DNA from 2 places in the Streptosporangium sp. H13245 genome. Region 2 is predicted to be linked to the other one. Evidence: riboswitches for the same ligand, from Rfam matches in the RefSeq annotation. Region 2 holds a riboswitch; the other holds the start of a gene.
What was found. A riboswitch is a leader RNA that binds a small molecule or an ion and turns the genes downstream of it on or off. The one in region 2 is predicted to bind thiamine pyrophosphate.
Positions count from the first base shown of each region.

Region 1 (14,800 bases), on a different contig from region 2:
ACAGTGGGGCACTGTCCCCGGTCCATGGCGCCGCGCTGTGTTTGTCGCATCGACTCGCCCCGGACGCCTCTACGGAGGCCGTCTCAGCCGCCCGCGGCCTCCTCGACCACCCGCGCCCAGTGCTCGATCAGGGTCTGCGCGGAGTCGACGTCGAACCCCTCGGCCCACAGGTGGGTGACCGCCTCCGTCGGGTCGGGCAGCACCAGGGCCCAGCTGCCGTCCTCTGCGACGACCCGGACCCCGTCGGTGGTGTCGATGCGGTAGTGCTCGGCGGCCTCGATGACCGAGCGCATCACCGCGCCCTTGGCCGCCCACGGGGTCGGCACGGTCCGGCGCAGCAGCTTGGCCTCGGGGATCCTGGCGTCGATCTGGCTGAGCGAGAGCCGGGTCCTGGCGACCAGGCCCAGCAGGCGCAGGAACACCGCCAGGCCGTCCACCGTGGGCCCGAACTCGGGCACGATGAAACCGCCGCGCCCGTCGGCCGCGAAGATCATCTCTGGCCCCCTGGCGGCGGCGGTGAGCGCGTCGATCGCGGTGGAGGTCCACTCGGCCTGGACGCCGTGGAACCTGCAGACCTGCTCGGCGACCCGGGTGGTGGTGACCGGCAGCGCCACCTGGCCTCCGCGCCGCTCGGCGGCGACCAGGTCGAGCACCACCAGCAGGGCGCGCTCCTCGCTGATCAGCTGGCCCATCTCGTCCACCAGCGCGACCCGCTCCCCCACCGGGTCGAAGCGCACCCCGAAGGCCGCCCTGGAGGAGCTGACGAGCTCCGAGAGGCGCTGCAGGTCGCGGCGGCGCTCGGCGAGGGTCTCGGTGGGCGAGGCGTCGTCCAGCCGGTTGTTGACGGTCAGCACGTCCACCCCGACCCGGCCCAGCAGGCTGGGCAGCACCAGCGAGGAGGTGCCTCCCGCGCAGTCGACCACGACCTTCATGTCGGCGTCGCGCACCCCGCTGATGTCGACCAGGCGCAGCAGCTCGTGCGTGTAGTCCTCCACCGCCCTGGCGGGGAAGCTCAGCTCGGCGATCTCCCCGGGGAAGGCGCGGCGGAACTCCTGCCGGGAGAAGACCCGGTCCAGCTTGCGCTGGGCCGCCGGTGACAGGTCCGCGCCGTGCTCGTCCATGAAGACGATGTCGACGCTCTGCGGGTCGCCGGGGGTGGTGCGCAGCGCGATGCCGCCGACGGCGTTCTCCCTGGCGGTGTGGAAGCGGGCCACCGGGAGCGGGGAGGCCTCCAGGTCGAGCACGTTGATCGCGCTGGCGTTCAGGGCGCTGATCACGGCCCGCTTCAGCGCCCGCGCGGCGCGGGAGGAGTCGCGGGAGGTGATGACCGAGGCGCCCTTCTTCAGGGTGGTGGCGTAGGCGCTGGCCAGCCGTACGCACAGCTCGGGGGTGATCTCCACGTTGACCAGCCCGGAGACCCCCCGGGGGCCGAACAGGTTGCGCTGGGCGCGCGGCTCCCAGATGACGCTGTTGTTGATCACCGCCCCGGCCTCGATGGTCTTGAACGGGTAGATCTTGACGCCGGAGGAGATGTACGCCTCGGCCTCGATGATGCACTCGTCGCCGACGACGGCGCCCTCCTCGACCCTGGCGGCGGTCATCAGGTCGGTGTTCTTGCCGATCACGCAGCCGCGCAGGTGGGCGCTGGGCCCGACGTAGACGTTGTCGTGGACGACCGCGCGGTGCAGGAAGGCGCCCTCCCTGACCACCGCGTTGCTGCCCAGCACGGTGTACTCGCGCAGCTCGGCCCCCGCCTCGACCTTGGCGTAGTCGCCGACGTAGAGGGGGCCCTTGAGGACGGCGTCGGCGTCGACCGAGGCGCCCTCGGCCACCCAGACGCCCGGCGAGACCTCGAAGGCGTCGATGTCGACCTTGACCCGGCCCGACAGGACGTCGGCCTGGGCCTTGAGGTAGCTCTCGTGGGTGCCGACGTCCTCCCAGTAGCCGTCGGCCACGTAGCCGTACAGCGGGGCGCCGCGCTCCAGCAGTTTCGGGAACACGTCGCCCGACCAGTCGACGGACTCCCCGGCCGCGATCTCGTCGAGGACCTCGGGCTCCATCACGTAGATGCCGGTGTTGGCGGTGTCGGAGAAGACCTGGCCCCACGTCGGCTTCTCCAGGAAGCGCTCCACCCTGCCCTGGTCGTCGACGATGACGATGCCGAACTCCAGCGGGTTGGGGACGCGCTTGAGCCCGATCGTGACCATCGCGCCGTTCTCGCGGTGGAAGCGGATCATGTCGGTCAGGTCGATGTCGGTGAGCGCGTCGCCGGAGATGACCAGGAAGCGGTCGTCGCGGAGCCGGTCGGCGGCGTTCTTGACGCTGCCCGCGGTGCCGAGCGGCGTGTCCTCGGTGGCGTAGTACAGGCTCATGCCGAGCTCGTCGCCGTCGCCGAAGTAGTTGCGGACCAGGGCGGCCAGGAACTGCACGGTGACCACCGTCTCGGTGAAGCCGTGCCGTTTCAGGAGGCGGAGCACATGCTCCATGATCGGCCGATTGATCACGGGCAGGAGAGGTTTGGGCTGGTTCGCGGTCATCGGCCGGAGCCGTGTCCCTTCCCCGCCCGCCATGACGACGGCCTTCACAGATCACCTCTTAAGGCGTTTGGCCTCGCTTGTCAGCTGACGCACCTGTACCCAATACAGCACTCCGGACCACCAGTACAGACCTGTGCCCCAGATGGCCAGGGACCAGCCGACGATCCCGGCCGCCTCGGCGTACCAGGAGGGGTGGTGGGCCAGGAAGAGCAGGGGGAAGGCGTAGAGCAGGTTGGCGGTGGCGGCCTTGCCGAGGAAGTGCACGGGCAGCGCGGGACCGTACCCGAGGCGGCGCAGGATGAGCGGGATGCCCAGCAGCATCACGTCGCGCAGCGGGATGGCCAGCGCCAGCCACCAGGGAATGATCTCGCGCATGGCGAGGCCGAACAGGGTGGCCAGGATGTAGAGACGGTCGGCCAGCGGGTCGAGCAGGCGGCCGAGCCTGCTGGTCTGGTTCCAGGCCCGGGCGATCTTGCCGTCGAGCCAGTCGGAGAACCCGGCCAGCATCAGCAGGGCCACCGCCCAGCCGTCGGCCTTCGGCCCCAGCACCAGCCAGAGGAAGACCGGCACCCCCAGGAGCCTGGCCAGGCTCAACGCGTTGGGGACCGTCAAGATTCGATCTTCGGCCCCCGATGCCTCCGGACTCACCGGCTGATCTCCCTCCCCGTACCTGATGGTGACACTACTGCGTCCGGTGCGGCCGGGTGGATGGTGGGCGCGGGGAAGACGCGCTATCGTTCCGCTCGACCAACGCGGGAGCCCGGGGAACCGGGCTGAGAGGACGGCTGAGACGGCCGCCGACCGCCAGAACCTGCTCCGGGTAATGCCGGCGAAGGGAGTTTGCGCGATGAACGACGCGCGTATTTCCAGCTCCAAGACCTACCACGGCGACCTGCGCGTCCCCATGCGCGAGGTGCGCCTGACCGACGGGAACGCGGTCACGCTGTACGACACCTCGGGCCCCTACACGGACCCGTCCGTGACCGTCGACATCACCCGCGGCCTGCCGCGCCCGCGCGAGGAGTGGATCCTGGGGCGGGGCGACACGGCCAGGTACGGCGGCCGTCCCGGCGCTCCCGGCGACGACGGCTACCGCGACCGCGACGCCTGGGCCCGCGACCTCCGCTCCCTCGACGCGGTCTTCACCGGCGGCGGCGACCGGCCGCTGCGCGCGACGGGGGCGCCGGTGACCCAGCTCGCCTACGCCCGGCGCGGCCTGGTCAGCAGGGAGATGGAGTTCGTCGCGGTCCGCGAGGGCGTGACGCCGGAGTTCGTCCGCGCCGAGGTGGCCGCCGGGCGGGCGATCATCCCGGCCAACGTCAACCACCCGGAGAGCGAGCCGATGATCATCGGCCGCAACTTCCTCGTGAAGGTCAACGCCAACATCGGCAACTCGGCCGTCGCCTCCAGCATCGAGGAGGAGGTGGACAAGATGACCTGGGCGATCCGGTGGGGCGCCGACACGGTGATGGACCTGTCCACCGGGCGCAACATCCACACCACCCGCGAGTGGATCATCCGCAACTCCCCGGTGCCGATCGGGACCGTCCCGCTCTACCAGGCGCTGGAGAAGGCGGGCGGCGACGCGGCCGCCCTGTCGTGGGAGATCTACCGCGACACCCTGATCGAGCAGTGCGAGCAGGGCGTCGACTACTTCACCGTCCACGCGGGGGTGCGCCTGGCCCACGTGCCGCTGACCGCGCGGCGCAGGACAGGGATCGTCTCCCGGGGCGGCTCGATCATGGCGGCCTGGTGCCTGGCGCACCACCGCGAGAGCTTCCTCTACGAGCACTTCGCCGACATCTGCGAGATCATGGCCCGGTACGACGTGGCGTTCTCGCTGGGCGACGGCCTGCGCCCGGGGTCGATCTCCGACGCCAACGACGAGGCCCAGTTCGCCGAGCTCAGGACGCTGGGCGAGCTTACCGAGATCGCGCACGCGCACGACGTCCAGGTGATGATCGAGGGGCCGGGCCACGTCCCCATACACAAGATCAAGGAGAACGTCGACCTGCAGCGCGAGCTGTGCGACGACGCCCCGTTCTACACCCTCGGCCCGCTGACGACCGACATCGCGCCCGGCTACGACCACATCACCTCGGCCATCGGCGCGGCGATGATCGGCTGGTACGGCACGGCCATGCTCTGCTACGTCACGCCCAAGGAGCACCTGGGCCTGCCGGACAGGGACGACGTGAAGACCGGCGTGATCACCTACAAGATCGCGGCGCACGCGGCCGACCTCGCCAAGGGCCATCCGGGCGCGCAGGCCTGGGACGACGCCCTGTCCGACGCCCGGTTCGAGTTCCGCTGGGAGGACCAGTTCGACCTCTCCCTGGACCCTGAGACCGCCCGGTCCTTCCATGACGAGACGCTGCCCGCCGCCCCAGCCAAGACCGCGCACTTCTGCTCGATGTGCGGCCCGAAGTTCTGCTCGATGAGGATCAGCCACGATGTGCGCAGGTTCGCCGAGGAGCGCGGCCTGACCGGCGCCGAGGCCCTGGAGGCCGGGATGCGGGAGAAGTCGGAGGAGTTCTCCCGCGAGGGCGGGCGGGTCTATCTGCCCGTGGAGGGTATCTGAGACTCCGGGGGCACGGGAGGAACGCCGTCGAAGGCGATGCCAGGGGGCACCGCCTTCGCGCCGTCGCCCTCCCGTGCCTCCCCCTGTGCCTTCGGCCTCAGGATCGGCGTACGGCGGCGCGGGGTGACCACGCCCAGATGAGCACCGCCACGGTCAGGCCGAACAGGGCGAGGCCGCTGGGCACGTGGGTGCCGAGCGCGTCCCAGCTGAAGTGCTGGCCCATGCCGATCAGGAACAGGCCGAGACTGGCCAGGGCGGGCCAGCCCGCGCCCCGTCCAGGACGCCAGACCAGCACGGCCGCGACGATCTGCAGCAGGGCGATCAGGTGCACCACCATCCCGGCCATGACGTGGGTCTCGCCCAGTTCTCCCCCGCCCCGTACGGCCTGTCCGGCGAACGAGGCGGCGACGACGAGCCCGGCGGCCTGGGCGACGACGAGAACGCGGACGCCGTACAGCAGGCCCGTGGAGACCGGGCGGCCCCGCGTCGGATCGGGCTGGGCGATGACCTCCTGCATGAGATGTGTCCTTCCTCAGGTGATCGGTTCCAAAGAGGCTTGGTTCGGAGCACATCGTGGCCGCGGGGTACGGTCCGGGTCGTCAGCCTGGGGAATGACCTTCGAGTCCACCGCGTGGCGGATTCCCCGCCGGAGGACGTACAGGATTCGCGGCACGGGACCTGGACCCGGAGGCGTACGGAGGCAGCGGGACGCGGGATCCCGGCCGGGAAGACGGAGGCGTACGGAAGGAGACGCGCGGAAGGACGCGTACGGAGACCGGGGCGCGGGGTCTCAGGGGGCGGGAGGTACGGCCCCGCACCGGACCCCGTCATCCCACGGGTGGGGAGGGGCTCCTCCGGACGGCGTACTTCCGGGCCCCTCGCACCCTCTACCCTTCAAACCATGACCAATGACACCGCGCTCTTCCTGGGGCAGTGGATCCGCTCGCCGGGCACCGTCGGAGCGGTGGCGCCGAGCTCGCGGCGGCTCGCCGAGGCGGTGGCCTCGCCGGTCCCCCATCGGGGAGATCCGGTCATCATCGAGCTGGGCCCCGGCACGGGCGCGTTCACGGCGGAGATCCAGCGCCGGCTGAACGGCCGGGGGCACCACGTGGCCGTCGAGATCAATCCGAAGCTGGCCGAGTTCCTCGCCGCCGGGCACCCGGGGGTGGACGTCGTGGTCGACGACGCGGCACGGCTGCCCCAGCTGCTCAAGGAGCGCGGCCTGTCCAAGGCCGACGCGATCGTGAGCGGGCTCCCCTGGGCGGCGTTCTCCGCGGAGACACAGGGCCGCCTGCTGGACGCGGTCACCGCGATCATGGGGCCGCACACGGCCTTCACCACCTTCGCGTACAGCTTCGCCAAGCACCTCCCCCCGGCGCGGCGCTTCAGGAGGCGCCTGGCCGACACCTTCGAGGAGGTCGTCGCGGGCCGGACGGTGTGGGGGAACGTGCCCCCGGCCTTCGTCTACCACGCGCGCAGGCCCCGCCTGGACCCCGCCGGGGAAGCCTGACCCCGGAGCCACGGAGATACCGAACTCCGTTCTACGATTGCGCTCGCAACGAGAATGGAGTTGATCATCGTGGACTTCACCCTCCCCGAGAGCGCCGTCGCCGTACAACGCGGCATCGGCGACATCTGCGCGCGCTACGACCTGGACTACTGGCAGCGGTGCGAGAACGAGAAACGCTGGCCCGAGGAGGTCTGGCAGGACCTGGCCAAGGGCGGCTGGCTCGGCCTGGCGGTGCCCGAGGAGTACGGCGGCGGCGGCCAGGGCCTGCTGGAGCTGGCCGTGGCCACGGAGACCCTGTCGGCCTCCGGCTCCGCGGGCGGCTCGGCGTTCACGTACGTGCTCACGCCCGGGTTCGGCGCCATGACCCTGGCCAGGCACGGCAGCCGGTGGCAGCGCGACGAGCTGCTGCCCGGGCTGGCCACCGGTGAGGTGGAGACCTGCTTCGCGCTGACCGAGCCCGACGCCGGTTCCAACGCCCTGGGCATCTCCACCTTCGCCCGCCGCGACGGCGCGGAGTTCGTCGTCAAGGGCCAGAAGATCTGGATCACCGGCGTGCAGCGCGCCACCTGGATGCTCCTGGTCACCAGGACCATCCCGGCCGCCGAGGCCAAACCCCGCTCCAACGGCCTGACGGTCCTGCTGGTGAACGTCCCCGAGGCGGTCGCCGCCGGGCAGCTGTCCTTCCGGCCGATCCCGAAGATGGGCGCCAACACCACCCCGTCCAACATGGTCTTCATCGACGACCTGCGGGTCCCGGAGCGGAACGTCGTCGGCGAGGTCGACCAGGGCGCGCTGGTGCTGTGGGACATCCTCAACCCCGAGCGCGTCCTGCTCGCCGCCTCCGCTCTCGGCGGCGCCGAGGTGGCACTGCGGGTGGCCGTGCGGTACGCCAAGGAGCGCGAGGTCTTCGGCCGCCCGATCGGCGCCAACCAGGCGATCGCCTTCCCCCTCGCCCAGGTCAAGGCAAAGATCGAGCTGGCCAGGCTGATGCTCTACAAGGCCGCGTGGCTGTTCGACAGGCAGCTGCCCTGCGGCACCGAGGCCAACATCGCCAAGCTGACCGCCTCGCAGGCCGCGTGGGAGGCGGCCGACCACGCCTTCCAGACGCACGGCGGCATGGCCTACTCGCTGGAGTACCCGGTGGCCCGCCTGCTGGCCGACGCCCGCATCGGCAAGGTCGCCCCCGTCACCGAGGAGCTCCTGCTCAACTATCTGGCCACCCAGGTGCTCGGGCTGCCCAGGAGCTTCTGACCGGACATTTCCGGATATTTCCGGGCGCCCGGTCTCTCCACGCGAGCGCCTCCGGGCGACCTGACCGTCCGAGTCCGGTGGGTCCCCGTCGCCTACCGGAAGGCCTCCGTGAGACGGGCCGCGGCGTATTCGCGCGCCTCGGTCGCCTGGTCGAAGAAGCCCGGCAGGTCGAAGAAGCCGTGGATGGCCCCCTCGTACCTCCTGAGCTCGACCGGCACCCCGGCCGCGGCGAGCTGGGCTGCGTACTCCTCGCCCTCGTCACAGAGCGGGTCGCACTCGGCGACGATCACCGTCGCCGGGGCCAGGCCGGACTTGTCGGCCAGCCGGGCCGGGGCCAGCCGGGGGTCGGCCGGGTCGCCGCCGTACTGCTCGACGAACCAGGCCATCTCGGCGGCGCCGAGGCCGAACCCGGTGGCGTAGGTGCGGTAGCTCTCGGTGTCCATGGCCACGTCGGCCACCGGATAGATGAGCAGCTGGTGGGCGAGCCCGAGCCCGGCGTCCCTGGCCCGCCAGGCGGCCACGGCCGCGACGTTGCCCCCGGCGCTGTCGCCGCAGACCGCGACGCGCTCCGGGTCGGCCCCGTAGACGCCGGGACGGGCGAAGACGTCCTGGACGACGCTCCAGGCGTCGTCGGCCGCCGCGGGGAAGGGGTCGTGGGGCGCGAGCCGGTAGTCGACCGAGATCACGACCGCCCCGTTGCGCACCGCGAGATCGCGGCCGAGGGCGTCGTTGCGCTCGACGCTTCCGAAGACCCAGCCTCCGCCGTGGAAGTAGACGATCGCGGGGAGGGGACGGTCGCCCTCCTCCGGCCGGTAGACGCGAACCGGCACGCCCGCGGCGACGTCGTCCCTGACCAGCGGGAGGGAGACGACCGGGCCGCGCTGCTCGGCGAAACCGTCGAAGGTCCGCAGCTCAGCGATCATGTCGGGTGTGAGCGTGGAGAGAGGGACACCGAGGTTTGGCTGGAAGAGCTTCAGGTAGGCCTCGGCCTGCGGGTGCAACGGCATGATCAGCACTTTACCCGCCGGGTCCCCGGCACCGCGGACCCCTGGACGCGGGTCAGCGCCGGTCCGGGACTCGGGGACCCGGGGATTCAGGGATGACCTTGGCGCCGTTCGCCATACCGGCAGCGCAGGACCCGGACGCGTGCCAGTGCCAGTGCCGGTCCGGGACTCCGGGTATCCGGGATGACCTTGGCGCCGCCCGCCATATCGGCAGCGCGGGACCCTGGACGCGTATCAGTGCCGGTCCGGGACGAGGATGAGCGCGGCCCTCCGGATGTACGTTCAGTGCCGGGCGGCCTCGACCAGGGCCTCGACGAGCCGGTTGTCCCCGGCGCGCGCGAGGTTCCACTGCACGCCGACGCCGAACCGGTGCCCCTGCAGCTCGACGCCCTCGACGATCTGGTCGTCGGCCCAGGCCACGGCGAACAGGCCGGTGCCCAGCCGCTTGACGGCCTGGTGATGGGGCGCGGTCACCTCGGCCGTGTCGCCCAGCGTCTTGCCGAGCTTGCTGGAGACGCTGATCTGGATGCGGTGCGCCTGGGAGGCGGAGTGGCGGTTGTGGTCGACCACCTCGGGGAGCCAGGGGATCAGTGTCCCGCCCTGGGCGACGTTCAGGACGTGCATGCCCCGCCCCGAGGCGAGCAGCGGCAGGTCGGCCTTGACGGCGGCGCGGGCCAGCGCCAGCTCGAAACGGTCGCGGTGCGGCTGGGGGTCCCTGACGCGCTCCTCCCGGGCGGCCCCGTACAGGGAGGGGTCGAGCTCGCCGCCTCCGGCGAGGATCACGCCGGACAGACCGCGGACGTAGTCGTCGATCCCGCCGAGGTTGAGCGGGGGCAGCAGTACCGGGGCGCCGCCCGCCTTCTCGACGGCTCGCGCGTAGGAGGGCGGTGACAGGACGGCCTCCCTGACCCAGTCGCCCCAGCGGGCGGCCTCAAGGTAGGCGGTGATACCGATCAAGGGTCGGGGCATGCGTTCTCCAGGGGGCGTGCGCGAGGTGGGTGCCGCCTGTTTCGGACAGCACCGATCCCATCTGCAACAGCTCCTCTATCATGGCGCACTCCATTTCGGTCATGTCACACATCCGAGGTATCAGTGTCGTCTCGCCAGGAGTCCGCAACCCTCACCGCCAGGGGGGTTCCCGGCGTCCGCGAGCCGGGACCCCGTCATGACCGCGAGCCTTACGACCGGTAAATTCTCCATTCAAAAAGAACGTGATTATTATTCGCCTATCTCGTTCATCGTGGATTAGTTGGTCACACAAAATAACTTTCCAATTACGGATAGTTAGATTTCCCACCATATTGCTGAGAAACGGTTGTGACGTCTACATGGTGATGGAAGACTCAAATTCGAGAGATCAGGCGAGCCGGGGCTCCCGATCGCTCGCACCCGGAGCCGTCAGGAGGTGGGTCTGCGTGATCGGACTTTAAGCCGATCAATTAGGGTGGGTTCGTTAAATGTCTTTGAATCCGCGTCTCGTCAAGGAAAGTTTCGCCGTCATCGAACCCGTCGCGGACAAGGCCGCGGCGTACTTCTACGGACGCCTGTTCGCCGAGAGCCCGCATCTGCGGGCGATGTTCCCTCCGGCGATGGACGTCCAGCGCGACCGTCTGTTCAGCGCGCTGACCAGGATCGTCTGGAGCCTGGACAGTCCGGGCAGCCTGGCCTCGTTCCTCGGTCAGCTCGGCCGTGACCACCGCAAGTACGGGGTGCTCGCCGAGCACTACACCGCGGTCGGCAACGCGCTCCTCGCCACGATCAGGCGCTTCGCCGCCGAGATCTGGGACAACGAGATCGAGGCGGCGTGGGTGGCCGCGTACACCGCCGCCGCCAATCTCATGATCGACTCAGCCGAGTCGGACGCGGGGGTGTCGCCCGCCTGGTGGCTGGCGGAGGTGATCGACCACGAGCTCCGCACGCCCGACATCGCGGTGGTCACCCTGCGGCTCGACCGGGACCTGCCCTACACACCCGGCCAGTACGTCAACGTGCAGACCGCACGCTGGCCGCGCGTCTGGCGCACGTTCTCCATCGCGAACGCGCCCCGGGACGACAACACCGTCCGCCTGCACGTCCGCGCGATCACCGGCGGCTGGGTCTCCACCACGCTGGTCCGGCACACCCGGATCGGCGACACCGTGATGCTGGGCCCTCCGGTCGGCACCATGGTGCCCGCCGAATCGGGGCGCGACATCCTGTGTGTGGCGGGCGGAACCGGCCTGGCCCCGATCAAGGCCATCCTGGAGCACGTGATCGATTCCGGGCACCGCCCCAACGTCCATCTGCTGTACGGAGCCCGCACGGCCGCCGAGCTCTACGACCTGACCGACCTGACACGGATGGAGGCGGCCTTCCCCCGGCTGCGGGTGCTGCCCGTGGTCTCCGAGGAACCGGGCTACGACGGCATGCGGGGCCGGGTGCCCGAGGTGATGGAGCGGTTCCACTCGTGGGCCGACCACGAGGCCTACGTCTGCGGCCCGACCTCCATGGTCAACGAGACGGTCCGCAGACTCCAACAGAACGGAATGCCCATGGCTCACATCCACCGGGACATCGTGCAGGGCGAGCCCTGAACGACATTCGGGACTAACGCCCCGAACTGATCACGCAAATTTCATAGAGTACGGCGGGACGCGGCGTGACATGGCAGCATGAGGCCCAATCCGAAAGGAGATGGTCATGCACGACGGCCCCCCTCCCAGCCCGTGCCTCCCTCTCGACCGCCATTCGCACGGCCCCGTCCGCCACCATCGTCATCCGTCCGGCCCCCCGGCCGGAGTCGGTCATCCGCACGATCTCGTCCCCGGTCCCCTCCACCGGCGGCGGATCCCCAGAGGCCAGGACACCCCTCCCCGGCCCCCGGCCGGTCCCGGCATCCCGGCCGTGCCCGGCCCACGCGTCACAGTGCCCCGGACGACCGGCGGATCGGCCCCCGGCCCGCACGTCACGCCACCCCGGACGACCGGCCCGCGCGTCACACCGCTTTGGACGACCGGCAGACCGATGTCCGGCCCGCGTGTCACACCACCCCGGACGACCGGCAGACCGACGCCCGGCCCGCGCGTCACGGTGCTCTGAGCCGATGGCCAGACCCGTCACCCTCGTGACCTTCATGTTTCCCCCCACGCTGCGGCACTGGGCGGGCGAGACCACCGAGATCCGCGTCTTCGCCATCGCCGACCACGACGACGGCCTCCCCACGCTGGGCTCCGCCCTCGACATGCTCCGCCGCACGCACCCGTCCCTGGAGCAGCGGCTCCGCGACGACTACGGATGCATCCGCCGCCACATCAGCATGTTCGTCTGCGGCGAGAACGCCCGGCATCTCGGCGGCCTCGACTGCGCGCTCCCCCCGGGCGCCGAGATCTTCGTCCTGCCCGCCCTCTCCCGCCGTCAGGAGACCACGGGCTGACGGCCGGGAGACCGGCGAACGGAGAGACGGCGGGCAGGGGGGAAGGAGCCCCTCCGGCCCGCGCGCCCGGCGGACGACGCCGCTAGGGAGCGACCCTGCCCGCGGCCACGAAGGCCGCGTGCGTGAGAGGCATCAGCTCCGCCCACGCCGCCTCCATCTTCTCCGCCACCATCTCGATCTCACGCTGCGGGAACGAGGGCACCTTGGCCTGCTCGTTCTTGGTGCGCAGGGAGAGGAAGTGCATGAGCGAGCGCGCGTTGCAGGTGGCGTACATCGACGAGAAGAGACCGACGGGCAGCACCGCCCTCGCCACCTCCCTGGCGATCCCGGCCTCCAGCATCTCCCGGTAGGCGGCGTAGGACTGCCGGTACGACGACTCCATCGCCTCGGTGACGATCTTGTGCTGCTCGGCGCTGCCCTCGGCGAAGACGTACTTGCCCGGACGGCCCTCCTGGACCAGCTTCCGCTCCGCCCCCGGAACGTAGAAATTGGGCTGAAGCTCGCGGTAACGCCCGCTTTCCTCGTTGTACGAGTTGTGAACGACGATCCCGTTGGCCAGGAAATTGTGCCAGGGACCTTCGACGGAAAGGTCGTAGGTCATCTCCTCGCCGCCGTCCTCGACCGAAGTGATCAGGTCCGGCTCGGCCACGGAGATCCTCTCCCCACGCCCGGCCGCCGCCCGTTCCGATCCGGTACGCGGGCCCGGAGGGATCGCCGCCGGGGAGGTACGGGAGACGGTGGCCCCGACCATCAGGGCGTCCCCGGCCCCCAGCTCCCCGGCCTTCCGCCATCCGTGGGGGGTGAGAACCGCGTGGTCCACCGAGCACCTGAGCTGCTGCCCGCTCGCGGTGGTGAGGCGGATGAGCTTTTTGACCCCGGACTCCATGACGTCCAGGATCCTGGCCCGTGCGGCCCGCAGGGTCGTCTCGTCGTAGCAGCGGACATGGCTACGGCGGACCGAGTCGGGCTTTCGCGACCGCTTGAAGGAATGCTCCGCCCCGAAGGCGGGCTCACGGGTGTCGCGCGCCCCCGGGTGAAGCGGCCGCTGGAGGTTTCCCCCGCCCACTCTCCTGTGCCATGACACCCCTCCCCCGGTCCGGGACGGGGTGTCCTCGACGCCGTGATGCCAGAGGTCGTACAGCTCCTCGATCGTCCGGCGGCGGACATGCCCTTCCTCGCCCACCAGCGTGATCTCGGAGTCACCGGCGAGGCACCATCCGACCCGGTGGCGGTGGAACTCGCGGAAGACGAAGATCGGCGCGCTGACGAGGAAGGTCATCGAGTTGTGCTCGAAGGGGCTGCCGTGCCGGTCGCGCATGAGGAAGTTGAGCAGCCCCTTCGAGCGCTCGGGGTCCTTGCCGACCTCCTCCAGGGACTGCTCCCCGGCGGTCGAGACCCGTGCGGCCCAGAGCACGTCGGTGTCGGAGGCGCTGTGCTTGACCAGCTCCACGGTCACGTCGTCGAGAAAACGCGCCTCTGCCCCGTCGTCCGTCAACTTGCTCCCCCTCGTCGTACCGGCAGTCGCCACATTATTCCAGGGGCCCAGGCGTCCCGGGGTCGGGCACCCGTCACAACCGGTAGATCCGCCGGGCGTTGCCGGAGCCGATCATCTGGGCCACCCGGGCGGCGTCGGCGGCGCTCCACTCGCCGTCGGCCAGCCGCGCGGCGAGCGCCCCGGCCAGGCCGCGCCGGTAGTGCAGGGCCCCCAGGTGGCAGGTCTCGGCCACGCCGTGGCCACCGGAACCGAACAGCTGCTTGTGGAACGGCACGAGCTCCAGCAGTTCCGCCATGACCGCGGCCGACCCGGTGGCGCTGCGGGTCAGGGCGGCTCCGACGTCGACGTAGACGTGCGGGAGGGCGCCCGCCAGGCTGGCCGCCTGGCGGTGGAACGGGTGGCAGTGCAGCAGGACGACGGGGACGCCCACCGGCTGTACGGCCACGATGAAACCGGCCACCGGCGCCGGGCCCGCGCCGTGCGGACCGGGCCCCCAGCCGGAACCCCCGGTCCCCCCGGAGGCGCCGGGGCCGCGACCGCCGGGGGTGACGCGGCCACCGCGCGCCGGGGGAGCGCCGTGGCGCGTACCGCCGCCGTAGCGGGCGAGGCCGGTGTGGAACTGCAGCGGCCGCCCGTACTCCCTGGCCACGTCGACGGCCGTCCAGAGCAGGTGGCGCAGCAGTACCTGATCGGTGAGCCTCTCCCCCGGGCAGGCCAGCCGCCGGGTCGCCGCCGCGATCACCGCTCCCCGGCTCGGCCTGGCCGGATCGAGGTGGTGTCCTGACCGGTGGGCCGTGACCGACTTCAGCGCGACGGCGCGGGCGGCCCGCCCGGCGAGGTTCTGGGCGAGGGCGGAGATGTAGGCGACCCCCGAGACGGCGGTCCCGGCGACCTCCTCCTCGGCCCGCTCGATGTGGACGACCCGCGCGGTGTCCGCGCCGCCCGCGTGGCCCATCCCGGCCGGTGGCAGCACCTCGGCCCCGCCGAGGCCGGTGGCGAAGCGGTCCGGA
Region 1 is NZ_JBSZKT010000030.1:68,498-83,297, forward strand. It holds gene ACW9TB_RS30170 (sugar phosphate nucleotidyltransferase) at 84-2,585, opposite strand; gene ACW9TB_RS30175 (CDP-alcohol phosphatidyltransferase family protein) at 2,589-3,149, opposite strand; TPP riboswitch at 3,280-3,392, shown strand; gene thiC (phosphomethylpyrimidine synthase ThiC) at 3,385-5,118, shown strand; gene ACW9TB_RS30185 (hypothetical protein) at 5,216-5,635, opposite strand; gene ACW9TB_RS30190 (class I SAM-dependent methyltransferase) at 6,020-6,628, shown strand; gene ACW9TB_RS30195 (acyl-CoA dehydrogenase family protein) at 6,698-7,879, shown strand; gene ACW9TB_RS30200 (alpha/beta hydrolase) at 7,972-8,886, opposite strand; gene ACW9TB_RS30205 (gamma-glutamyl-gamma-aminobutyrate hydrolase family protein) at 9,166-9,852, opposite strand; gene ACW9TB_RS30210 (globin domain-containing protein) at 10,341-11,456, shown strand; gene ACW9TB_RS30215 (ubiquitin family protein) at 11,966-12,295, shown strand; gene thyX (FAD-dependent thymidylate synthase) at 12,378-13,790, opposite strand; gene ACW9TB_RS30225 (amidohydrolase) at 13,864-14,800, opposite strand, start outside.
Region 1: linked by a shared signal. The riboswitch ahead of thiC (phosphomethylpyrimidine synthase ThiC) and the one ahead of ACW9TB_RS02485 (purine-cytosine permease family protein) in region 2 are both predicted to bind thiamine pyrophosphate.

Region 2 (14,800 bases):
GTCCCGCCGACACCCCCGGCACCAACTGGCTGCTGGTCGGCTCCGACAGCCGCGCGGGCCTGACCGCGGCCCAGCGCAAGAAGCTCGCCACGGGCAAGGCCGTGGGCCGCAGGACCGACACGATGATGTTGCTGCACATCCCCGAGGGCGACGACCGCCCGACCCTGGTCAGCCTCCCGCGCGACTCGTACGTGCCGATCGACGGCCACGGCAGCAACAAGCTCAACGCCGCCTACGCCTTCGAGGGCGGCCAGAAGCTGCTCCCCAAGACCGTGGAGCAGGTCACCGGGCTGCGCCTCGACCACTACATGGAGATCGGCTTCGGCGGCTTCGTGGGCATCGTCGACGCCATCGGCGGGGTCGAGATCAACGTCAAGCAGGCCATCAAGGACCCCAAGGCCGGGATCAACCTGAAGAAGGGCCTGCAGACCATGGACGGGGGGACGGCCCTCGGCTACGTCCGCACCCGCGCCACCGGCGCGATTCCCGACCTCGACAGGACCCAGCGCCAGCGCCAGTTCTTCTCCGCGGTGGTGAAGAAGGCGGCCAGCCCCGGCGTCCTGATCAACCCCTTCACCTCCGTACCGCTCGCGCTGAGCGCGGCCGACTCGGTGTCCGTCGGTGAGGAGACCGGCGCCTTCGACCTGCTCTCCCTCGGCCTCGCCATGGGCGGCAACCCGGTCACCACGGTCGTGCCCATCGGCTCCCTGCCCACCATCGACGGCCAGTCCGTCGTCAAGTGGGACCGGGCCAAAGCCCTGCGCATGTTCGAGGCCCTGGCCCAGGACAAGCCCGTCCCCGGGGACGCCCTCGGCAAGTGAGGTCCTCCCCGGCCTCTTAGCCTCTCGGGCCGGGGCCCGCACGGCCACGTCAACGCCTCCCGGCCACGGTCTTCCCCGGCCCGCGGTCCTTCCTGGCCTGCGGTCCTCCCCGGCTCGTGGGCCGGGGAACCCGCGTCGCGCTGGGTCCCGGCGGATCGTGGGTCCCGGCCGGGTCTCAGCTGGCGGCGGCGGCGACGGCTCCCGCCAGCACGGCCGTCATGACGGCGGCGTTGATGGCGGCGATGGTCTGGGAGACCGCCTTACCGGCCCACTCGCCCTCGGTTATCTCCTTGATCCGCTCCTTGCTCGCGCCGGGGAACGCCTTACGGTCGATCTTGGCCGCGTGCAGGATCGCGATCAGCACCGCGACCCGCTCGTCGGGGGTGGCACCGGACAGCACGCTCTGGATCCGCTCGCGGATCGCCAGCTCGATGCCCGGGTCGCGCTCGGGGTAGCGGGTGCTCGGGAAGATCCCCAGGACCTTGCGCCGCTCCTCGTCCAGCACGCCCCGCTCCGCCAGGCGTGACAGCAGGCGCCCGCGGAGTTTGCCGGATTGGAGCCTCTGCACCCACCACTCGGGTTTGCGCGGCTTGGACTCCGCCGCGATCCGTGCCAGCGCGGTGTCGAGCTCCTCGTCCCCGACCGGGGTCGCGTCGAGAACGGTGACCTTCTTGTCCGCGAGGTCGATCCGGCCGGTGACGGTCAACTCCGCCAGCAACGCGCCGCCGAGCGCGGCGTCCAGCTCCGAGGAGCCGATGAGTTGTCTGCCCTCTTTCTCGCCGTACGCGAGCAGGAGCACTTCCTCAGCGATCGTCGTCATCGTTCGACCCTACGTCGCGAGCGCTCCGCGGTCGTAAGCACTCCGTAATCGATCGGGGACGGTGCCGCGGATAGCGTCGGCACCGAGGCGCTCGACCTTCCTCCCGTGGCCGGACGCCGCGGGTCTCCACGCCGGAGGTATCCGATGAGAACCAAGAGGCTGCTCCGACACCCTGTCACCTGGGGCGTCCTGGCGTTGGGCGCCGTCGCGTTCGGTGTCGCGCTGTACCTCTTCCAGCCGTGGCGCCTGTTCACCACCGTCGAGGTGAACGAGGCGTTGCCCGCCGTGACCGCGTCCCCCGCGTCCCCCGGGCCCTCCGAGCCCTCAAAGGCGCCCGAGGCGTCCGAGGCTCCCGAGCCCGCTCGGGAGCCGAAGACCCTGGCCACGGGCGCGTTCGTCTCCCACGAGCACGAGACCGAGGGCAGGGCGAGGGTGCTGGAGCTGCCCGACGGGAGCCGAGTCCTGCGGATCGAGGACCTGAACACCTCCGACGGCCCGGACCTGCGGGTCTGGCTCAGCGACCAGCCCGTCAAGAAGGGCAACGCCGGGTGGTTCAACCTGGACGACGGCGAGCACCTCGAACTCGGCGAGCTGAAGGGCAATCGGGGCAACGCCAACTACGCCATTCCCGCCGGGGCCGACCTCGACAGCCTGAGGTCCGTCACCATCTGGTGCAAGCGCTTCGGTGTCTCCTTCGGCGCCGCCGCCCTCACCTGACACAATCTCCGACCCATGAGCGTCTCTGAGGAACTGCACGCCATCGGCCGCCCGCTCGTCGAGGCCCAGCTCGTCCACCCGACGGTGGCGGGCATCGCGCGAGGAGACCTGCCCGAGCCGGTGTTCCGGTCGTGGCTGGAGCAGGACTACCTGTTCCTGCTCGACTACGTCCGGGTCTTCTCGCGCCTCGCGTGGCAGGCCCCGGACGGGCATCTGGGCGACCTGGTGGACCTGGCGCACGCCACCTTCCACGAGGAGCTGAGCCTGCACCGGTCGCTGTCGGCCGAGTTCGGCGCCGACCTCGGCGGGGCGAGGAAGGGACCGGCCTGCGCGGCGTACACCTCCTTCCTGCTCGACTCCGCGGCCGTCTACGCCGACGGCCTGGCCGCGCTCTACCCCTGCATGTGGGGGTACTCCACGCTCGGCCGGATCCTGGCGGAGAACCCGCCCGCCGAGCCCCGCTACCGCGCCTGGGTCGACACCTACGCCCACCCGGCCTTCGCCGAGCTGACCGAGCGCATCGCGGTGATGATCGACGAGGTGGCGCCCGATCCGGGCAGGGCGGGGAGGCTGTTCGCCGAGGGGATGGCCCACGAACTCGCCTTCTGGGACGTGCCCTGAGGCTGTCGTCTCGTCCCCGTTTTCCCGCCCCGCCCTCGCAGGTTCAGCTGGTCAGTTGTGGTGAATTACCTTGCTATCAGGGGAAATTGAGAGTCCGGATGAGGGCGTCCGAGGGGCTTTGCGCCTCATCCGGTGCGGGAGGTTGGAAGAATGGGCGCATGAGTGTTCCTGAGGTCGAGGCGCAGGCCGTGCCGGATGACGCGTTCCTGCTCGACGTACGTGAGAACGACGAGTGGCGTGCCGGGCACGCGCCGGGGGCCGTCCACATCCCGCTGGGCGAGCTGCAGTCCCGGGTCGACGAGGTGCCCAAGGACACGCCCGTCTACGTGATCTGCCGGGTCGGCGGCCGTTCCGCGAACGCCACGGCCTGGCTCAACCACGTCGGCTGGGACGCGATCAACGTCGGCGGCGGCATGCAGTCCTGGGACTTCGCGGGGCGTTCGATGGTCGCCGAGAACGGCCAGACCCCGTTCGTCGCCTGAGGGGCCAAGCACCTGAGGAGCCGGGTGCCCGAGGGGCCGAGTGCCTGAGGGGCTGGGGGCCGGTGAAGGCGGTCGCGCGGACCCGGCACTGGCCGAACACGGATGGATGGTGCATCATGAGGGCGCGAGCTGGGGTGATCCCGGCTTCGCGTACAAACCAACGCGGGAGCTTGGGGCAACCAGGCTGAGAGGGCGACTACGGCTGTCGCCGACCGCATGAACCTGTCCGGGTAATGCCGGCGTAGGGAGTGTGCGTGATGACGTCTGCCGCCGTTGATTCCAAGAGCTCCGGTGGTCCCGAGGCGCCCCTCACCCTCGGCGAGGCTCCTCCCAAGGCCCTCGGCCTGCTCGACCAGGGCGCGCTCTGGGCCAACCTGGGGGTCAGCCTGCTCGGATTCTCCGGCGCGATCACGCTGATCAACCCGCTCGGCGACCGGCCGCTGAGCTTCGTGGCCGCGATCCTGGCCGCCGTCGTGGGCAGCGTCATCGGCACCGCGATGGTCGGCCTGGCCGCGATTCCCGGGCAGCGGACCGGCGCTCCGGCGATGGTCCTGCTGCGCGGGTTGTTCGGGGCCAGGCTCTCCTACCTGCCGACCGTGCTGAACATCGTCCAGATGCTGGGCTGGGGGGCCTTCGAGCTGTGGGTCATCGCCCAGGGCGCCCAGGCCATCGCCGGATCCTTCGGGATCGAGGTGCCCTACGCGGTCTGGGTGGTCGTCGCGGGGGTGATCACCACCGCGCTGACCATCCGGCCGCTGGGAGCGGTCCGCCTGCTCCGCAGGTACGTCACCGCCGGTGTGGTGATCTCGATGATCTGGTTCACGGTCGCCCTGTTCCAGCGGGGACCGGCGATCGGCGGCGGGTCCTGGGAGGCGTTCGCCCCCTCGGTCGACTACGTGATCGCGCTGTCGGTCTCGTGGGTGCCGGTCGCGGCGGACTTCGCCCGCTTCTCCCGTTCCGGCAGGGCCGCGTTCGGCGGGGTCGTCGGCGGCTACACGATCGCCCAGGTGGCCTGCCTCGTCCTCGGCATCGCGGCGCTCGCGCTGGTCGGCAACGACCCGGACCAGGTCTGGGACCCGTTCGTCGCCGCCGCGCTCGGCCCGCTGTTCTTCGGCATCCTGGTGCTGCGCGAGACCGACCAGTCGTTCGTGAACGTCTACTCCACCGCGATGTCGCTGCAGAACCTGCTGCCCCGGCTGGACCGCCGGGTCATCTCCGCGGCCGTCGGCGTGCTGGTCACCCTGCTCGCGATCTTCGTCAACGCCGGGACCTACACCGGTTTCCTCGGCCTCATCGGGGCGGTCTTCGTGCCGATGTTCGCGGTGCTCGCCGCCGACTACTTCCTGCTCGGCGGCGCCCGGCGCTGGGACACCTCGGAGACCGCGCCCTCGCGCCCGCTCATGGTGGTCCCGTGGGTGCTGGGCTTCGTGACCTGGTGGATGCTCGCCGCGCTGCCGGTCGCCCCGGAGGTCGCGTGGTGGACCTCGTTCTGGAAGGGCGCCCGCGACGCGGTCGGCTTCGTCCCGCAGCCGTGGATGAGCGCCTCCGTCGGCGCGTTCCTCGTCGCGGGTCTCGTCACCCTGGGTCTCGGCGCGCTCCGGCGCCGCTCCTGACGGCCGTACGAGCCGTACGAAGGCGGTTCAGGCGCGGGCCACGGCGGTGGACTCGATGCGCAGCAGGCGTTCCTTGGCGGCCGACCCTCCGGCGTACCCGCCGAGGACGGCCTCGCTCTCGACCACCCGGTGGCACGGCACGATGACGCACACCGGGTTGCTGCCCAGCGCGTTGCCGACCGCCCGCAGCGCCCTCGGCCTGCCGATCCGCTCGGCGATCTCGCGGTAGGTCGTCACCGTCCCGTACGGCACCGCGAGCATCATCTGCAGCACGGTCCTGGAGAACTGGGTGGCCAGGCGCAGGTCGACGGCGATCGTGAAGGCGCGGAGCCTGGCGGAGAAGTAGGCGTCCAGCTCCCGGCGGACCGGGTCGAGCCGCCGGGCGTCCGGACCGATGAACGTGCCGACCTCCCTGCTGATCCGCTCGAAGACGATATTTTCGTCCTCGTAGCTGCAGGCCACCACACCCCGGCCCGTCACCGCGAGGGTCAGGCGCCCCAGCGGGCCGTCGAGCGTGCCGAACGCGATGTCGGGATGGCTCGTGCCGACGTAGTCGGGCGAGGTCACCCGTAGCAATGCATCGATGTCGCCGGATGACATGGCCCCACCCTTTCGTATCCAGGTGTGTGGTGACCGCAGAGTATCGGACGGATCGCCCGGCCAGTGGCAACACGTGCGGGACGAAAGTGCCAAGATCAGACCGGTTGAGACGGCACTATGGGTGTGTGGTGGACTACAGGGCCGACAGTGACGAGGGCATCGGCCGTGAGGTCGTCGCCGCGGCGCCCAACGCGATCGTCGCCATCGATCGCGAGCAGACGGTTCTCACCTGGAATCCGGCCGCCGAGCGCCTTTTCGGCTGGTCGGCGGAGGAGATCGTCGGACGCCGGGCGCCGGTGGTCCCCGAGGAGCTGACGGCCGAGCACAACGCGGTCCTGGAGAAGGTCCGCACCGGCGGCGAGGTCTCGCTGAGGACCAAGCGGTTCCGCCGCGACGGCAGCCTGCTCGACGTGCGGGTCGACACCGGCGCGCTCTCCTCGCCGGACGGCGACCTCCTCGGCTACGTCAGCGTCTACCACCTGGCCCAGGACGACGAGACCGCCAACGACCGCAACGCCCGCCGGGCCCAGCTCGTCCGCAGGCTCACCGACGTGGTCGCCGACATCAACGCCGAGCTGGAGCTGCCCGCCGTGCTCGACCGGATCGCGGCCAGCCTCGCCGACCTGACCGGGGCCGACGCGGGCGGGTTCGTGCTGATCGAGGGCGACCGGCTCCGTCTCGTGGCCTGCCACAACCTTCCCGACTCGATGCGCGACTCCACCGACGACCTCCGTACCAGCCTGGTCGGCAAGCTGCTGCGCGAGGGCAGGACCGTCCTGCTGGAGACCGGCGACCAGGACCGGCTGGACGAGCTGATCTGGTCGCGGCTGCCCGGCCTGCACACCATCGCGCTCGGCCTCGCGGCGATGGGCGGGCGGCCGTACGGCGCGCTGTACGCGCTGTTCGCCAAGCGCAAGGCGGGCCACCTGGAGCTGGAGCTGCTGGAGCTCCTCGCCGGTCACGCGGGCATCGCCGTGGGCAACGCCATGGCCTACCAGGAGGCCGTACGGCAGCGCGCCCACGAGCGGGCGGTGTTCGACGCCAGCGCCGACGGCATCGCGGTCCTCGACGGCACGGGCCGGGTCGTCCAGTGGAACCCGGCCGCCAGCGAGCTGACCGGTTTCCACGCCGCCGAGGTGATCGGCGGGCCGCCGCCGTTCCAGCTGCCCGGGCCGGGGGACAAGCTCAGCATCCAGCTGCCCTCGGGCACCTGGCTGGACGTGCTCTGCGCGGAGATCGTGGAGACGGGCGAGATCGTGGTCGACTTCCGCGACGTCACCCGCGCGAAGGAGCTGGAGGAGGCCAAGGACCTCTTCCTCGCGACCACGAGCCACGAGCTCCGCACGCCGATCACCGTGGTCCGGGGTTTCGCCAGCACGCTCGACAGCCGCTGGGACAGCATGGCCGACACCGAGCGCCGCGCCGCCGTGCACACCATCGCCGAGCGGGCCCGCTCCCTCGGCCAGCTCATGGACCACCTGCTGCTGGGCTCGCGCGCGGGCGCGGGCGAGCTCACGCTCAGGATCGAGAGCTTCGACCTGGCCGAGCTGGTACGGGGTGCCACGCTGGGCCTGCCGGTCCTGTCTGACCTGCACCGGGTCGAGGTCGACGTCCCCGACGACCTGCCCCCGGTCTCCGGCGACGCGCTGGCCACCGACATCCTGCTGGCCCAGCTGCTGGAGAACGCCTTCAAGTACTCACCGGACGGCGGCCTGATCAGGGTCGAGGCGTGGGTGGACGGCGACAGGGTGGTGCTGGTCGTGGACGACGAGGGGGTGGGCATCGCCCACGCCAGCCGGGAGCGCGTCTTCGAGCGCTTCGTCCAGGCCGAGAGCGGTGACCGTCGCAGGTTCGGCGGGGTCGGCCTCGGTCTCTACATCGTGCGGAGCCTCGCGCGGGCCCAGGGAGGGGAGGTCTCGGCGCACCCGCGCCCCTCGGGCGGGACCCGGATGAGGTTGGCTCTTCGTATCGCCGACACGCCGGGCGCCCTTACCTGATCGACACGCCGAACCGGTAACGAGTCGGTAACGGATGCGCTGATCTATTGTCGAATGTGCACAAGCTGTAATTGGCGCGCGGTTTCCAAGACTAGGTAACGGGGCATTTCGGTCGTACTGGGGTGAGTTCCTCAGGGGGGAACAGGCATACGGGGAGGTGAGTGCGTCGAGCGTCGTTCTGTTGCCGTATGCACCGTCCAGCGTCGCTGTCGCACGCCAACGCCTCTGCTCTGACCTGCAGGAACGGGGTGTGTACGAGACCGCCATCGATGACGCGGTGCTCGTGGTCAGCGAGCTGCTGAGCAATGCGCTGCGTCACGCCCACCCGTTGCCATCAGGGCAGATCAGAGTGTCATGGCGCTGGACCGAGGAGCATGTCGAGGTCGCTGTGAGTGACGGTGGCGCCGCCACCGAACCGCGGGCGGGACGCCCGGCGCTCTCCTCCCTGGGAGGGCGAGGCCTAGGAATCGTCGAGTATCTGGCCTCCACGTGGGGTGTCAGGCACGAGGGGGACGTCACCACGGTATGGGCGGTGGTCACGGCGGTCGACACGGTAGGTAACGGCCACGTTTCCACCCCCGAGCCCGCCCTCAGGGAATGCGGGTGACGGTTCCTGTCCCGCCTCACGACAGGTGAGGCGGGACAGGACCGGGCACCTCTCCGGCTGACCGGCGGGGGCGTGGTCTTTCCCCGGAGCCGGTTGTCCGGCGAGCGGTCACGCGTTGCGTTATGTGTAGCTGCGCGGTGCGTTATGCGTAGAGGAACCATTTGTCGTACTGCGGGACGCATCGGTACGAGGTCCACCAGCCGCTCTGGATGCCGAGGTTTCCGACGCGGTGGCAGTCCCAGTCGTAGTAGTAGACGTTTCTGAGCGTCTCGGCCTGCGCGGGCGCCGCGCCGACCGACAGCGCCAGGCCGGTGGCCAGCACGGCCGAGACGAGCAGGGTGAGGGTCTTGCGCATCATTCCTCCTGGAGCACGGGCTGGGGGCAGGGGCTGAAGCTGGAGCTGGAGCTGGAGCCGGATTGGGGCACGGGCTGGGGCTGGGGCGAGACGCGTTTTCCGCTTCCGCGAAGACGTGCGACCACTCCGCCGGGCCGGACGGCACCGGAAGTATCACACCGGCGCCCGCCCGGCGCAGGCCGCCTCCACCGGCCCCGGCTCGCGGAACGGGCCTGACCTGGCCACACCGGCGAGGAGGCGCGCGGCGAACGTGAAACGTTCACGAGACACCGGCGCTCCCCGTCCGGCATTGAAGCGAGTTGAAAGGGCGTCGAACCGATGGACCCGGATAGCGCCCCCGACCTCACCCCCCGGCGAGCGCCGGGCGGTGCAGCACCGCCTTCTCCCCGGCCGTCCAGGCCGTCGTGACGAGAAGGTAGATCCCCGCCGCCAGCGGCAGCACCGCGGCGGCCAGGACGGTCCCGTACGGCAGCAGGGGCATGATCCGGCGCAGCGCGGCGGGCTGGAGGTCGTCGCTCATCGTGCGCCGCGTCCGGCGGGACACGATCCACGCCACGGCGACGAGCAGCAGGAAGAGCCCGGCGAAGACCAGGGTCGGACCGCTGAGCAGCCCGAATCCGGCCACCGTGCTCGCGAACTGCTGTCCGAGCGGCACCCCGAGGAGCCCGTGGGTCAGGAGCGCGTTGGCCTGCCCGGCGATCGTCGAGGAGATGAACACCTGGTACGTCACCATGAGGAACGGCATCTGCGCCACGGACGGCAGGCACCCGGCCAGCGGTGAGGTCTTCTCCCTGGCGTAGAGGGCGGCCAGCTCCCGCTGGAGCCGTTCGGGGTTGCGGCCGTGACGCTTCTTGAGCCTCTGGATCTCCGGCGCGAGGCGGATCCTGGCCCGCTCGCCCCTGGCCTGCATGACACCGAGCGGAAGCAGCAGGAGCCGGACGAGGACGGTGAACACGACGATCGCCGGCGCGGTGGAGCCCAGCGGCTCGGCGAGCGCGGCGATGAGGTCGGCGGTGAACGCGATGACGGGGTCGAACATGGAAGGGCCCTTCTGAGCGGAATGGAGACAGCACAGAAGGCGCCCGCGAACCGCGGAGGTCTTTCGGGAACGCGTACGTGCGACACGCGGTGGCCGGGCGCCCCCCGGGGCACGGTGGTCGTACGGGGAACGCCGGTCACGTGCGCGTGGTGATCGGGTGTCCCGGGGCACGGTGAATCGTGTGCATGCGGGGGTGCCGGTCACGTGCGCTTGGTGGCCGGGTGTCCCTGGGGCACTGTGGGTCGTGCGGGGGACGCCGGTCACGTGCGCGGGGCACGGGGCCGCGAGAGGCCGCGGGAGGTTACGCGGGCGCCGGGCCCGCGGAGGGTGCTCTGGGCCGGGACCTCCCGGCCGCGTCGGGATCGCGCTGCCGGACGAACATCGTCCGCCTGGCCCGGTCGCGCCGGGACAGCGGCGACCGTGACTTCGTACCGGAGGTGACGGGTGCCGGGCGCAACGCCCAGGCGAGCAGGAGCACGCCCAGCCCGACCACGGTGGCGGCCGTCAGGACACCGCCGCCGTCGAACATCCAGACCGCCAGGGTCTGGACGGCGAGCAGCAGGTTCACTTCTTGAGCTTGGCCATCGCGGTGACCGCGGCGACGACCACGAAGGCCAGCACCGCCAGCACGAGCGCGGCCTTCAGCAGCCCGAGGAGGGCGGGCAGCACGAACCCGAACACCACGTAGAGCGCGAGCAGGACGCCCAGCACCCCCATCACGATACGACTCATGCGATCCACCGTACGTCGGCCGGGGAAACGGCGGGCGCCTTGATCATAACGATGGTCATAACGATCCAGTCCTTACGGATCCTTACGGACCGGTGACACGACTTAGAGATCGTCCCCCGGCGGGCCTACCGTGGGGACCATGAGCGCGCGGATTCTGGTGGTCGACGACGATCCGATGGTGGCCGAGGTCGTGGCCCGTTACCTGGAACGCGACGGTCACGTGGTCGAGTGCGTCGGAGACGGCGCCGAGGCGCTCAGGCGCGCGCTGGCCAACCCGCCCGACCTGATGGTGCTCGACCTGATGCTCCCCAAGATGGACGGGCTCCAGGTCTGCAGGAAACTCAGGGAGCGGTGGCCGGTTCCGGTGATCATGCTGACCGCGCTCGGCGAGGAGCTGGACAGGGTCGTCGGCCTGGAGACCGGCGCCGACGACTACGTCACGAAGCCCTTCAGCCCCCGGGAGCTGGCCCTGCGCGTGCAGTCCGTGCTGCGCCGGGCGCGCGGAACCTCCCTGCCTGCCGGTACCGGCGTGCTCAGGGACGGCGAGCTGACGGTCGACGTCGGCGCCCACGAGGTACGGCTCCGTGGCGACGAGATCATGCTGACCGCCCGCGAGTTCGACCTCCTCGCCCACATGATGCGCAACCCCCGCCAGGCCTTCAGCCGCTCCGCCCTGCTCGACCAGGTCTGGGGCTGGTCCTTCGGCGACTCGTCCACGGTGACCGTCCACGTCCGCCGCCTCCGCGAGAAGATCGAGCCCGACCCGACCGTTCCCCGGCGCATCGTCACCGTGTGGGGCGTCGGCTACCGCTACGAGCCGCTGGTGGGGCCGTGATCCCGGAGATCCTGCTGATCGTCGCGGTCACCGCCGGGCTCGGCCTGCTGGTCGCGCTGGCCGGGCTGGGCGCGATGCGGCTGCTGCGCGAGCGGTCGATCGGCGTGATGCTCGCGGTGGTGGTCGTGGTGACCGTCGTGGCGACGGTGGGCGGCGTGGTCGCCATCACCCTGAAAATGATCATCGAGGGTACGTCGAGGGACATCGTGCTCAGCGTGGTCGTCGTGGGCGGCCTGGTCGGGCTGGGCGTCGCGACGGTGCTCTCGCGCCGGGTCGTGGCGGCCAGCCGCAGGCTCGTCGACGCCGTGCACGCGGTGCCGGCCTCGGGGGAGTTCACGCCCCCCGGAGGGCTGCCCGCGGAGCTCGGCACGATCGCCGGGAGCCTGGACCAGGCCTACCGGCGGCTGCGGCTCGGCCACGAGCGCGAGCGCGCCCTGGAGAGCGCCCGCCGCGAGCTCGTCGCCTGGGTGAGCCACGACCTTCGCACCCCGCTGGCGGGCATGCGGGCCATGGCCGAGGCCCTGGAGGACGGGGTGGTCGCCGATCCGGAGACCGTCGGCCGCTACCACCGGCAGATCCGCCTGGAGGTGGACCGGCTGTCGGGCATGGTCGACGACCTGTTCGAGCTGTCCAGGATCCACGCGGGGACACTGCGCCTGTCGCGCAGCCGGATCGGCCTCGGGGACCTGGTCGCCGACGCGCTGGCCGGGGTGGAACAGCTGGCCAGGGACAAGGGGGTACGGCTGACCGGCGAGGCCGATCCGGTGGTCCCCGTCCAGGCCGACGCGGCCGAACTCTCCCGGGCGCTGCGCAACCTGGTGGTCAACGCGATCAGGCACACCCCGGGCGACGGCACCGTCGTGGTCCGCGCCTCGGCCGAGGACGGCGTCGCCCGCCTGTCCGTCGCCGACTGCTGCGGGGGCATCCCGGCCGACGACCTGCCTCGCGTCTTCGACGTCGCCTTCCGTGGCGAGGTGGCCCGTACCCCCACCGCCGACGGCGCCGGGGCGGGGCTCGGCCTGGCGATCGCGCGCGGCATCGTCGAGGCCCACGAGGGGGCGATCGGCGTGGTCAACTCCGGCCCCGGCTGCCGCTTCGAGATCCGCCTGCCGCTCTCCGCCTGAGCGGCCGTGTACCTTGGCGGCCCGGTGTGAGCGACTCGGTCCGGACGGTCCCGCCTCGCCTCGGCGGCCTGGGCTGGCCTGAGTCGGGCCGTACGGAGGGCCCGGCCTGGACGGTCGGAGGACGGTCAGTTCGCGCCGGTGCCGTTGGAACCGTTGGAACCGTTGGAGCCGTTGGAGATGGTGCCGTTGGTGGTCGGCGCGGGCGTGGCGTGGTCGTCGGGACCCTCGGGCCTCACGGAGACCATGAGGGTCATCTGCGCGCACTCGCCGCCCTCGGTGTCGGGCTCGACGTGCTGGCAGGAGGTCAGCCTCCTGGTGGTGCCGAGGGACTCCACCATCGCCCGGAACGTCGGGCACGGCCAGCGCCACATGCAGCTGCGGCAGCGCAGGATCGGATGCGCCGCGTCACTGGTGATGCCGCCCGCGTCGCGCGGCTGGTGCAGGTCGAGCAGCCTGACGCCGAGCGTGGCGAAGTCGAGGAGCTCTTCACGCGCTCCCTCAAGAAAGTCGAGGTCCTCGATCGACAGGCGGGTCCTGATCGGAACGTATCCCTCGTGGTTCACCAGGCTCTGCAGCGAACTCGCCGCGTCGCGCCACGAGGTGGCCTTGTCGGTACGAGTGATCATGGTCTCCAGGTGCTCCCGGAGCCGCTGTCGCTGGAGGTCCTCAGGTAGGTCGGTGTTCATGGATGCGTTCGAGCCCGTTCCTTGTAACTCAACGGCCGCCACTGACGTAGCGCAGCGACGAACGGGAGGCGCCGGGTCTCCTCCCCTTTCCGGCCAAGCCGGTGTTGCTTAGTGTCAAGCTTCGCGCACTCAGGGTTTCCATGAGGCGGAAACGGGGGACAAAGGGCGGACGACTCGGGTTGTTCAAGAGAACGTGACCAGCGGCTCTCACGCCGCTAGTGTGCCCGCTGTGGAGCTAAAAGTCTCAACTCGATCTCATGCCGGGCACACCGTCGTGACCATCGTTGGCGAAATCGACCTATATACCGCGCCTCGCCTGCAGGCCGAGTTCACCCGGCTGCTTGGGCAGAGCCAGACCATGCTTGTCGTCCTCGACATGTCCGCCGTGGAGTTCTGCGACTCCACCGGCATGAACGTGCTGCTGTCCGCGCTCAAGCGGCTGCGGGAGCGGGGCGGCACACTGGAGGTGGCGGCGCCCAGGCCCGCCGTACGCAAGATTCTGCAGGTCACCGGCCTCGACTCCGTCTTCGTCGTGCACGAGACCCTGCCGGAGAAGCTGCTGACCTCCGATTCCCAAGGATGACGTTCTCCTCACGGCTGATGCCCGGGGACTCCACGCTGGAGGTGTTCGATGACCGGCACGGCGGCGATCATTCCCGCCAAGGATGAGGGCGACAGGATCGCGGCCACCGTGGCCGCGGTCCTGGCGCTGCCCGGCGTCGATCTCGTCGTGGTCGTCGACGACGGCTCCGCCGACCAGACGGGACGGGTGGCCAAGGCCGCCGGCGCCCGCGTCGTACGGCACAGCCACAACCGGGGCAAGGCCGCCGCCATGGAGAGCGGTGCCCACGCCGTGCGCCTGCTCGACGGTGAGGAGCCCCGGCACCTGCTGTTCCTCGACGCCGACCTGGGTGAGACCGCCCGTACGGCCGTGCCGCTGATCGAGCCGGTCGCGGCGGGCGAGGCCGACATGACGATCGCCGTCTTCGTCACCCGCGTGAAGCTCGGCGGCCACGGGTTCGTCGTGAGACTCGCGCGCGAGGGCGTCGAGCGCGCCACCGGCTGGACGCCCGCCCAGCCGCTCAACGGGCAGCGCTGCCTGACACGGGCGGCCTTCGAGGCGGCCCGGCCCCTGGCCCGCGGCTTCGGCGTGGAGACCGGCCTCACGATCGACCTGCTCAGGAAGGGCTTTCGCGTGCGCGAGGTCCCGGTCGAGATGGCGCACCGGGCCACCGGCACCGACTGGAAGGCCCAGGTCCACCGGGCCAGGCAGTTCCGCGACGTCGCCCGCGCCCTCCTGGCACGCCGCTAACCCGGCTGGCGGGCCGGGCGTCGGCGGCCTGGTCGGTTGCCCGGACGTTGGCAGCCTGGTCCCGGCTGGGCATCGGTGATCTGGTCGGTCGCTTGGACGTTGTTGGCCTGGTCCCTGGCCGACCTGCCGGGTGTCGGTGACCTGGTTGGTCGCCCGGATGTCGGTGGCCTGGTCTCGGCTGGGCACTGGTGATCCGTTCGGTCGCTTGGACGCCGTTGGCCTGGTCCCTGGCCGACCGGCGGGGCATTGGTGACCTGGCTGGTCGCCCGGATGTCGGCGGCTTGGCCGCCTGCCGGGCGTTGGCGATCCGTTTGGTTGCCCGGACAGCGGCGACCCGGTCTATCACCTGGGCTTCGCCAGCCTCGCCGCTCACCCTGGTAGCCGGGGTGAGGCCGCTCCGCGTGCTCTCGCGACGCCGCCCGGCCCGCCGATGCCGCAC
Region 2 is NZ_JBSZKT010000001.1:507,498-522,297, reverse strand. It holds gene ACW9TB_RS02510 (LCP family protein) at 1-821, shown strand, start outside; gene ACW9TB_RS02505 (GOLPH3/VPS74 family protein) at 997-1,641, opposite strand; gene ACW9TB_RS02500 (DM13 domain-containing protein) at 1,786-2,358, shown strand; gene ACW9TB_RS02495 (TenA family protein) at 2,374-2,979, shown strand; gene ACW9TB_RS02490 (rhodanese-like domain-containing protein) at 3,138-3,461, shown strand; TPP riboswitch at 3,614-3,726, shown strand; gene ACW9TB_RS02485 (purine-cytosine permease family protein) at 3,719-5,074, shown strand; gene ACW9TB_RS02480 (methylated-DNA--[protein]-cysteine S-methyltransferase) at 5,102-5,674, opposite strand; gene ACW9TB_RS02475 (sensor histidine kinase) at 5,800-7,671, shown strand; gene ACW9TB_RS02470 (ATP-binding protein) at 7,829-8,278, shown strand; gene ACW9TB_RS02465 (hypothetical protein) at 8,421-8,633, opposite strand; gene ACW9TB_RS02460 (YidC/Oxa1 family membrane protein insertase) at 8,977-9,672, opposite strand; gene ACW9TB_RS02455 (DUF6412 domain-containing protein) at 9,974-10,240, opposite strand; gene ACW9TB_RS02450 (hypothetical protein) at 10,237-10,404, opposite strand; gene ACW9TB_RS02445 (response regulator transcription factor) at 10,544-11,239, shown strand; gene ACW9TB_RS02440 (sensor histidine kinase) at 11,236-12,363, shown strand; gene ACW9TB_RS02435 (hypothetical protein) at 12,489-13,049, opposite strand; gene ACW9TB_RS02430 (STAS domain-containing protein) at 13,279-13,632, shown strand; gene ACW9TB_RS02425 (glycosyltransferase family 2 protein) at 13,681-14,361, shown strand.